2 regions of the Eubacterium sp. BL-380-WT-2B genome follow, and region 2 is predicted to be linked to the other one. Evidence: a T-box and tRNA genes for the amino acid it is inferred to sense, from the RefSeq annotation. Region 2 holds a T-box; the other holds one or more tRNA genes.
The links. The T-box of region 2 lies ahead of pheS (phenylalanine--tRNA ligase subunit alpha). A T-box ahead of a tRNA ligase gene usually reads a tRNA of that ligase, here a tRNA-Phe.
Positions count from the first base shown of each region.

Region 1: it encodes a tRNA-Phe, which carries the amino acid that the T-box ahead of pheS (phenylalanine--tRNA ligase subunit alpha) is inferred to sense. The anticodon was not compared.

Region 1 is NZ_VUMP01000007.1:157,361-161,779, forward strand. Features, by position in the region: gene FYJ53_RS15160 (GntR family transcriptional regulator) at 1-646, opposite strand, end outside; gene FYJ53_RS15165 (GntR family transcriptional regulator) at 646-1,347, opposite strand; gene FYJ53_RS15170 (B12-binding domain-containing protein) at 1,347-2,018, opposite strand; tRNA gene FYJ53_RS15175 (tRNA-Phe) at 2,171-2,246, opposite strand; tRNA gene FYJ53_RS15180 (tRNA-Ile) at 2,282-2,358, opposite strand; tRNA gene FYJ53_RS15185 (tRNA-Pro) at 2,382-2,458, opposite strand; gene FYJ53_RS15190 (cation-translocating P-type ATPase) at 2,666-4,419, opposite strand, start outside.
Region 2 is NZ_VUMP01000009.1:91,776-96,194, reverse strand. Features, by position in the region: gene FYJ53_RS17775 (TrkH family potassium uptake protein) at 1-340, shown strand, start outside; gene FYJ53_RS17770 (TrkA family potassium uptake protein) at 353-1,021, shown strand; gene FYJ53_RS17765 (RNA methyltransferase) at 1,026-1,859, shown strand; T-box leader at 1,872-2,103, shown strand; gene pheS (phenylalanine--tRNA ligase subunit alpha) at 2,180-3,202, shown strand; gene pheT (phenylalanine--tRNA ligase subunit beta) at 3,215-4,419, shown strand, end outside.

The DNA.
Region 1 (4,419 bases), on a different contig from region 2:
CTGCAAAATCCGATGGTACATATGCCCTCACTTCTGCAAACAGCTTTCCATATTCATCATAATATTCTTCACAGACCCTCAACAGCGCTTCGTCCGAAAAAATTTCCAGAGCATCGCACACCGCCTCATCACCAAAGGATACGTCCAGCGTCATTTTTTTTGTCTCAGCAAGGGACAAGATATCTTCGGTATGCCGTTTGTAATAACCGCGCGTCTTTTCCGTATTTTTTTCACCGGGCAGAGTGTGCCTGAAAACAATCCGGATTTGCTCAAGCGCGATCCACTCATCGTCATCGTTGGCGTAACGCTTGGTCATCTCAAATTCATTGACGCCCTTTCTTCCGCCGAAATCTGCCGACAAAATTTCCTCATCAGAAATATAGGTGTTCAGCACGTTTGACAGACTGTAGCTTAAATGGTATATTCCGCGCTCTGCTGCTTTTACGAAATACCCTATTCTCGGTCTGGATTCAATATAATTTTCCTCAATAAGGTTGGAGAGCGCCTTACGCAGGGTCACCTTGCTGACATTATACTGTTCGCAAAGACTGTTCTCGCTTTCCAGCTTATAGCCTTCCGGATAGATCCCCCGCTCAATTTTCTTTTTAAGATCGTTCTGTACGCCTTTATAAAGTTTTGCTTCCATTACCTGCTCCATTCTGCGACAAGTTTTACATACTTTGCATTATAAAAGGTTTCGCAATAACCTACAACGCCAAGCTCGACATCCGTTAAAAGCTGGGACACCGTCAGTATTCCGCTGCCTTCGTCGATCCCAAGCTGGCCGGCCGTTTCTTTCTGAGCCCTCTGAGGTGTTATCTTCAAATCAATCTGAACTGAATAAGGCGAGATGCGGTCTGCCAGAATCTCAACGAAATCTCTGGCCTCCAGCTCCTTCTCAATCAGCGGAAAGCCAGGATAGTAAGGGATATACTTGATGTCATAGCCAATGGGCTGCTGCTTTTCATAAAGCACCCGCCTTATCCTGAGCACACGCGTATTGGGATGAATCTTCAAGATATAAACCAGTTCCTTCGTCGATTCAACCACATCGACATCCACAATGTGTATCTGATCAATATCAGTGGTCTCAAAGCCGACTTCGTTGAATGTAAGGATATAATCGCTGCCATTTGTTTTCCTTACAAAATGCCCCTTTCCCTGGACCAGATAAACCAAGCCGTCGCGCACCAGCATTTCCAGTGATTTTCTTACAGTCAGACGGCTGACATTGTAGGCTTCGCACAGAGCCGCCTCTGAGGGAATAGGGTCATTAGGCTTCAAAAGCTCCAGGTTGATCTTTTCCTTTAAATCATTTGCAATTTTTTCATAAATCGGTATATCCATTATCTGTAACCATTCTCCGCCCATTCGAGGCAGTACTCCAGTCCTCTTCCTGAATTTTTGACATAGGCGTCCGCGAAAGCCTCCGGACTTTCCTGTTCCTTTTGCATCAGGCCTCCACCCACAATAATTTTCAGGCCATCACGCAGTCCGGCGTCATGGATCATCTTGAGGGTTTTTTTGACCTCTGCCGTGGCCGTAGTCAGCAGGCCGCTGAAGCCTAAAATCTGCGGGCGGGCCTCCCTGATTTTTTCAACAAACACCTCGGGCAGGACATCCACGCCCAAATCAATGACATTAAAGCCATTGACACAGGCCAGGCCAATAAAAATATCCTTTCCGATATCATGCAGATCGCCGTGGATGGTTCCGATCAGGATGGTTCCCCGGCTGCCGGGAGCTTCCTTCTGATCAGCCACGCTGCGTTTATCAAGCTTCATAACCTCTTTAAAAATGATGCCGGCCATGATCAGGTCGCCGATAAAGTATTCCTCTTTTTCAAACAGCTCGCCCACATTGTCCATTCCCTGCTGAAGATACTCCGCAATATCGCTCATGCTTATCCCCGCATTAAGGGCTTTTTCCACCAGGCGCAGTGTCTTTTTTTCATTCAGGTCTGTCACACTTTTTATGATGTTTGTTTTAATTTTTTCTCTGGAAATGTCTGTATTCATTTTAAATCACCTTTACGCCTAGTATAACTGATTGTCCTTAAAAATACAACTCTGAACACCATGCCGCCGCTATCCGTCAGGGCCGTGACATTTTTCAAAAAATAAAAAAAGCCAGACCTGCTGTCTGACAAATCTGCATTTAAACTTCAAAGTGGTGCCCAGAGGCGGAATCGAACCACCGACACGAGGATTTTCAGTCCTCTGCTCTACCGACTGAGCTATCTGGGCTTATGTTTTACTGAGCTTGTTTTTTAAAAAGAAACTGGTGGGCCCTCAGGGACTTGAACCCTGGACCTGCCGGTTATGAGCCGGATGCTCTGACCAACTGAGCTAAAGGCCCGTATAATCGTTCAGATAAAAAAATGGTCGAGGTGAGAGGATTCGAACCTCCGGCCCCATGGTCCCAAACCATGTGCGCTACCAAACTGCGCTACACCTCGAAACAGAACTCTTATATTATATTATCTTTAACTCTTAATGTCAAGCACTTTTTAAAATTTTATTTTTTAAAACCGTGCTACCTGCGGCTGTCTCACTTGACGACTTGCTTATTCTAGCACAATTCTTAAGCCTTCGTCAAGCATTTTCTGACAAAAATTTAAAATAAAAAATCCAACCCGTATCGCGGCGATACGGGTCGGAAAAATCTACAGCGATGTCCGTTTTAAATCCAGCAGCTTATGCTTAACAAGCCAACGTTCGGTTTTATTGATGGCAGCCTTGAGCAGCAGCATAATGGGATAAATGAGGAACAGCATCGGCAGCAATACCAGCACCACCTGCCAGTTAGTGGGGTAGAACGGTATTACCGCGAAAAAGGTCGGGAAGAACAGCACTGCGCCCACATAGGCGATGGTCATAGCCCAGAACAGGATGGTCCGTTTAACATCGAGGGGCTGGCAGACACCATAAAGGATGATGAGCCCGGTGACACCGGTCAGCAGGCAGGCCATGGTGGACAGCTCATTAACGCTGAAATCCAGTATATTCCCAATAATCATAACTACGACAATATTTACCACAATGGTCAGCGCGCCCGGAAGAGCTTTTCTGAGCACTGTCTCCAGAAAATTGCCGGAGAGCCGGTTTTTGTTGGGCTCAAGAGCCAGGAAGAAGGACGGAACCCCTATGGTTACTGTGCTGATAAGCGTGAGCTGGATCGGAATAAAGGGGTACGCCTCGCTGGCCACAATCACAATGACCGCTAACAGAAAGGAATAGATGGTCTTGACCAGGAACAGCGATGCCGCGCGGCTGATGTTGTTGATGACGCGCCGGCCTTCCATGAGCACCTTGGTCAGGCTGGAGAAATTGGAATCCAGCAGAACCAGCTGGGAGACCTGGCGGGCAGCGTCGCTCCCCGCGGCCATGGCAATGCTGCAATCCGCATCGCGCAGAGCCAGCACATCGTTAACGCCGTCGCCGGTCATGGCCACGGTATGCCCCGCGGCCTTTAACGCATTGACAAGCACACGCTTCTGCCCTGGGGTAACCCGCCCGAAAACCGTATATTTGAGGGCGGCCTCTGCCACTGCCTCATCCGTCTCGAGGGTGGTGGCATCCACACAGTTTTTAGCGTCCATCAGGCCTGCCCGGCAGGCTACCTCAGACACGGTGAGGGGGTTATCCCCAGAGATTACCTTGATAGCAACCCCCTGCCCTGCAAAATATTCCAGGGTTTTTTTGGCTTCCTTCCGGATTTTGTCCCCGAGCAGCAGGAATGCAATGACCTGCACATCACCGGGCAGGCCGCTGTCTCCTGTAAAAGGACTGTCGGAATGGACAAGCACCAGCACGCGGTTTCCCTCCGCGGCATAGCCCTCAACCTTGTCGCGGTAGGTATTGTAGCCGTCTTTCAGCACAAATTCCGGGGCGCCGATAACATAAGTTCCCTGTTCCTCAAAGCTGACGCCGCTCCACTTGCGGGCCGAAGAAAAAGGGACGGTCTTCACTGCCCGCCATTTGGGGGCCTCTCCGTTAAAGCTGTCCTTCAGGGCCTGGAAGGTGGAGTTATTATCGGTCAGGGTCCCCACCATGGCGCGCAGGGCCTTAGCCGGGTCCTTGGCGTTATTGACCAGGTCGATGGATTTGACCTCCATGCTCCCCTCGGTGATGGTGCCGGTTTTATCCAGACAGAGCACATCAACACGGGCCAGCGTCTCGATGCAGTACAGCTCCTGAACCAGGGTCTTGTAATGCCCGAGGCGGATAACGCCCACTGCCAGGGCCACACTCGTCAGAAGCACAAGCCCCTCGGGAATCATACCGATCAGGGCGGCCACAGTGGTAACGATGGCATGGTTGATCCCCAGGTTCAGGCCGAAAATCTGCCGCAGCAGGAGAAGCACACCGATGGGCACAATGGTGATACCGATAATTTTCATGATCAGGTTTAGCGCCC
Region 2 (4,419 bases):
ACGTCGTATCCCGGAGATTACCATTAAGCGGGCGGCATGTGTGCTGACTATCGGTATTTCCATTATTATTGTCATTATTATGGTTTTGATGGTCTGCGAACCTGGAGCTGACCCAATGGCCATTACCTTTGAGGTGTTTTCGGCCTACTCCACTGTTGGGCTTACCTGTGATTTAACACCGCACCTACATGCACTCAGCAAGGTTGCGTTGATTATCACAATGTTTATCGGACGTGTCGGGCCGCTCACGATCGCTTATGTTATTACAAGAAAAGAAAGAAAAGAACTTGAGAATAAAGGCCAGTTCAAGCTGCCTGAAGGCAATGTCTTGATTGGTTAAAAGGAGCATAAATTGAAAGAAAAACAGTTTGCTATTCTGGGGCTTGGCCGTTTCGGCGAAGCGCTCGCCATCACTTTGAGTGAGTTGGGATCAAACGTGATCGTTGTTGATAAGAATGAGGAAAAGGTGCAGAATATTGCCAACTATGTCACTTATGCTGTGCAGGCTGACGTCTCAGATATTAATGCTCTGAAGTCCATTGGCTTAAAAAATGTGGACGCGGTCATTATTTCTATTACTTCTGATATCAACAGTAGTATCATGGGGGTTGTCAATGCGCAGGAGCTTGGAATTCAGGAAATTTATGGAAAAGCCAACAATGCACAGCACGAAAAGGTTCTGCTCAAATTGGGGGTAAAAAAGGTCTTTTCACCAGAGCGTGATATGGGGGAACGTGTTGGCCACAGCCTTTATTCCGGTGATTTTATCGATGCACTGGAGCTGGATACAGACCATTCGATTGTTGAGGTTGACGCTTTGCACAAATGGGAAAACCAGGCTCTGGAATCACTGGATATGCGTACCAAGTACGGGCTTAATATCATTGCGATCCGGTCTCAGGATCATTTGAATGTTTCTCCGGTGGCGACGGATGTTATCCGGGCCGGTGACAAGCTGGTCGTAATCGGAGATAATACTGATATTAATGATGTCACCCGGCTCTATCAGGCTGGAAATTAAAATCATGGCCCAAGAATTAATTACGTCACGCCAAAATGCAGCGGTTAAGAATGTTATCAAGCTAAAACAGAAAAAAAACAGAGACCGCGAAAAGCAGTTTGTTTTGGAAGGGACCAAGCTTTTCATGGAGGCTGAAGCCTGGAAGGTGGAGTTTACCGCGGTTTTTGTAACACCGCAGTGGATTGAGGGAGCTGAAGAGACTGTAAAGTCAGCTTTTAAACGCCTGAAAGACACAGGTATCCCGGTTTTCACTGTGGATACCAGCGTCTTTGAAGCCATGTCGGCTTTGAAAATGCCGGAAGGTGTTTTATGTACGGCACATAAAATTGATGCCTCTGAAAAATTTTTTGAAAAAAAATGCAAAAAAAACGAGAAAAAATGTCTGAGTTATGTTATATTAGATGATGTGCAAGATCCGGGAAATGTTGGAACCATTATACGAACAGCGGATGCTGCTGGCTTTGATGGTATTATCTGCTCATCAAAGACCGCAGACATATACAATGAAAAAGTCCTGCGCGGAGCCATGGGGTCGGTGTTTCACCTGCCGGTGCTGCAAACCGGCGCACTTGAGGAGACAGTGCTTTTTCTAAAGGAGCAGGGTACACGTATGATCGGAACCTCCCTTCAGGGAAAAACCAGTCTGTCTGCTTCTCTGGCTGCACAGAAAGCTGTGGGTATTATTCTTGGCAATGAGTCAAAGGGAATGTCAAAGAGTATGGCGGACCTGTGTGATGACTTATACAAGCTGCCCATGTACGGACATGCTGAATCTTTAAACGTTTCGGTAGCTGCAGGTATTTTGATGTATGATATCGCACGGGCGATGCACGAATAAAAAAAGAATAAGATAAAGACGATGATGGAGAAAGTAGGCGGCACGCCGCGCACTTACAGAGAGAAAACCCCGGCGGCTGAGAGGGTTTTGGTGAACAGTGCTACTGAAGTTCCCTCCTGAGTTTTGACTGCCAAGGCACATGGTGCTTGTAGTGGTCAACGTCAACGTGACGTTATACGTGAGGGGCCGCGCCAAATGGGTTGCGGCAACAAAGGTGGTACCGCGGAATTTATTCGTCCTTTATGCAGTTTTGCATGAAGGGCTTTTTTAGTTTGCAGCCGCGATCCGATAAAAATGTTATTATGAAAAAGGAGATAAAAATGCAAGAGGAATTAAATCGCATCAGAGAAAATTGTTTGGAAGATCTGAAAACTGTCAGCGATATGAAATCGCTTGATGACATCCGCGTAAAATATCTTGGTAAAAAAGGTGTTTTAACCGCGGCCTTAAAAGGAATGGGCAAGCTTTCCAAGGATGAGCGCCCTGTTATTGGCAAGTTGGCCAATGAGGTTCGGGAAGAAATTGAAACCGGACTGGCCGGAAAAAAGGAAGCGCTGGAGACAGCGGAAATGATGGCAGCCATTGAAAAAGAAAAGCTGGACGTCTCTTTGCCGGGTAAAAAACCATCTGAAGGCAATTTGCACCCCTTAAATATCATCATTAATGATCTGGAAGAAATCTTCCTGGGAATGGGCTTTTCCATTGCTGAAGGGCCAGAGATCGAATGGTCAAAATATAATTTTGATTATCTTAACATGCCACAGGAGCATTCAGCCAGAGATTTACAGGAAACATTTTATTACAATGACGAGGTTGTCTTAAGAACGCAGACTTCCCCCGTTCAGGTTCGTGTCATGATGGATGAAAAGCCGCCGCTGCGTGTTATCTCTCCGGGACGCGTTTACCGCGCCGATGAAATTGACGCGACCCATTCACCGGTGTTCCATCAGATGGAAGGGCTCGTAATTGATAAGGGCATTACAATGGCCGATTTAAAAGGAACCCTGGATATGTTCGCAAAAAAACTTTTCGGAGAAACTGTCCAGACTAAATTCCGCCCGCACCAGTTCTATTTCACCGAGCCAAGTGCTGAAATGGACGTGACCTGCTTTAAATGTGGCGGCACTGGCTGCAAAGTGTGCGGTAACAGTGGATGGATTGAGCTTTTAGGATGTGGGATGGTACATCCTAATGTACTGCGCCACTGCGGCATTGATCCAGAGGTTTACAGCGGATTCGCTTTCGGCATGGGCCTCGAACGTGTGGCCATGACCAAATACGGAATCAACGATTTACGTCTGCTTTTCGAAAACGATATGCGTTTTCTGACACAATTCAAATAGGAGGAGCCCCATATGTTAGTATCACTCAACTGGTTAAAAGAATATGTAAAAATTGAACAGGACCCCAAAACTTTCGGGGATATCCTGACAATGTCCGGCACAAAGGTGGAAACAATCGATCCCATTTCGGATGAAGTTTCCGGCGTTATCACTGGTAAGATTGTTAAAATTGAAAAGCACCCTGATGCTGATAAACTGGTTGTCTGCCAGATTGATGTGGCAGCTGCGTCACCCTTGACCATTGTCACCAGTGCAACCAATGTTTTTGAAGGAGCGGTTGTCCCGGTTGCGGTAGAAAACTCAGTGGTAGCCGGTGGTCATAAAATGAGCCGTACCGATTTTCGCGGCATTATGTCCTATGGCATGATGTGCTCTGTTGAAGAGCTGGGGATGAATACGGATCTGTTTACCCCTGAAATTAAAAATGGTATCTATATTCTGCCTGAAAATACGGAGCTGGGTGTTGAGGTGCGTGATCTGCTCTGGATTGATGACAGCATCATCGAGGTGGAATTAACGGCCAACCGCGGAGACTGCCAGTCCATTTATGGCATTGCGCGTGAAGCTGCGGCAGCGCTTGACGAGGCGGTGGCTCCCGTTAAACTCTATGATAAAAAAGAAACTCAAAACCAAATTGCCGATTATCTGAGTGTTAAAGTCGAAACAGAGCTGTGCCCGCGCTATGTGGCTAAAATGTTCAAGGTTAAAAAAATTGAGCCCTCTCCGCTGTGGATGCAGCTTAAGCTTTTAAACAGTGGCGTCCGCCCGATTAACAATATTGTCGACGTGACAAATTACGTTATGTTAGAGCTTGGACAGCCGCTTCACGCCTTTGATTACAAGAGCCTTAATTCTGACGAGATTGTGGTTAAAACCGGCAATAAGGAAAAGACTGTTGTCACACTGGATGACAAAGAACGTGATATTGATGAATCCATGATGATGATCACCAACGGAAAATACCCTGTGGCTGTCGCTGGGATTATGGGGGGGGCTAACTCAGAAATTACAGAAAGTACGGAGTATGTTGTTCTTGAATCCGCCTGTTTTGACAAAACCAGCATCCGTTTGACATCTAAGAAGCTTGGCATGCGTACAGAGGCTTCTGGACGCTATGAAAAGGGCATCTATCCAGGTCTTGCTGAAACCGCAGCTCTGCGTGCAACCTATCTGTTTGATCTGATCGGTGCCTGCGATGTTCTGGAGGGGATAATTGA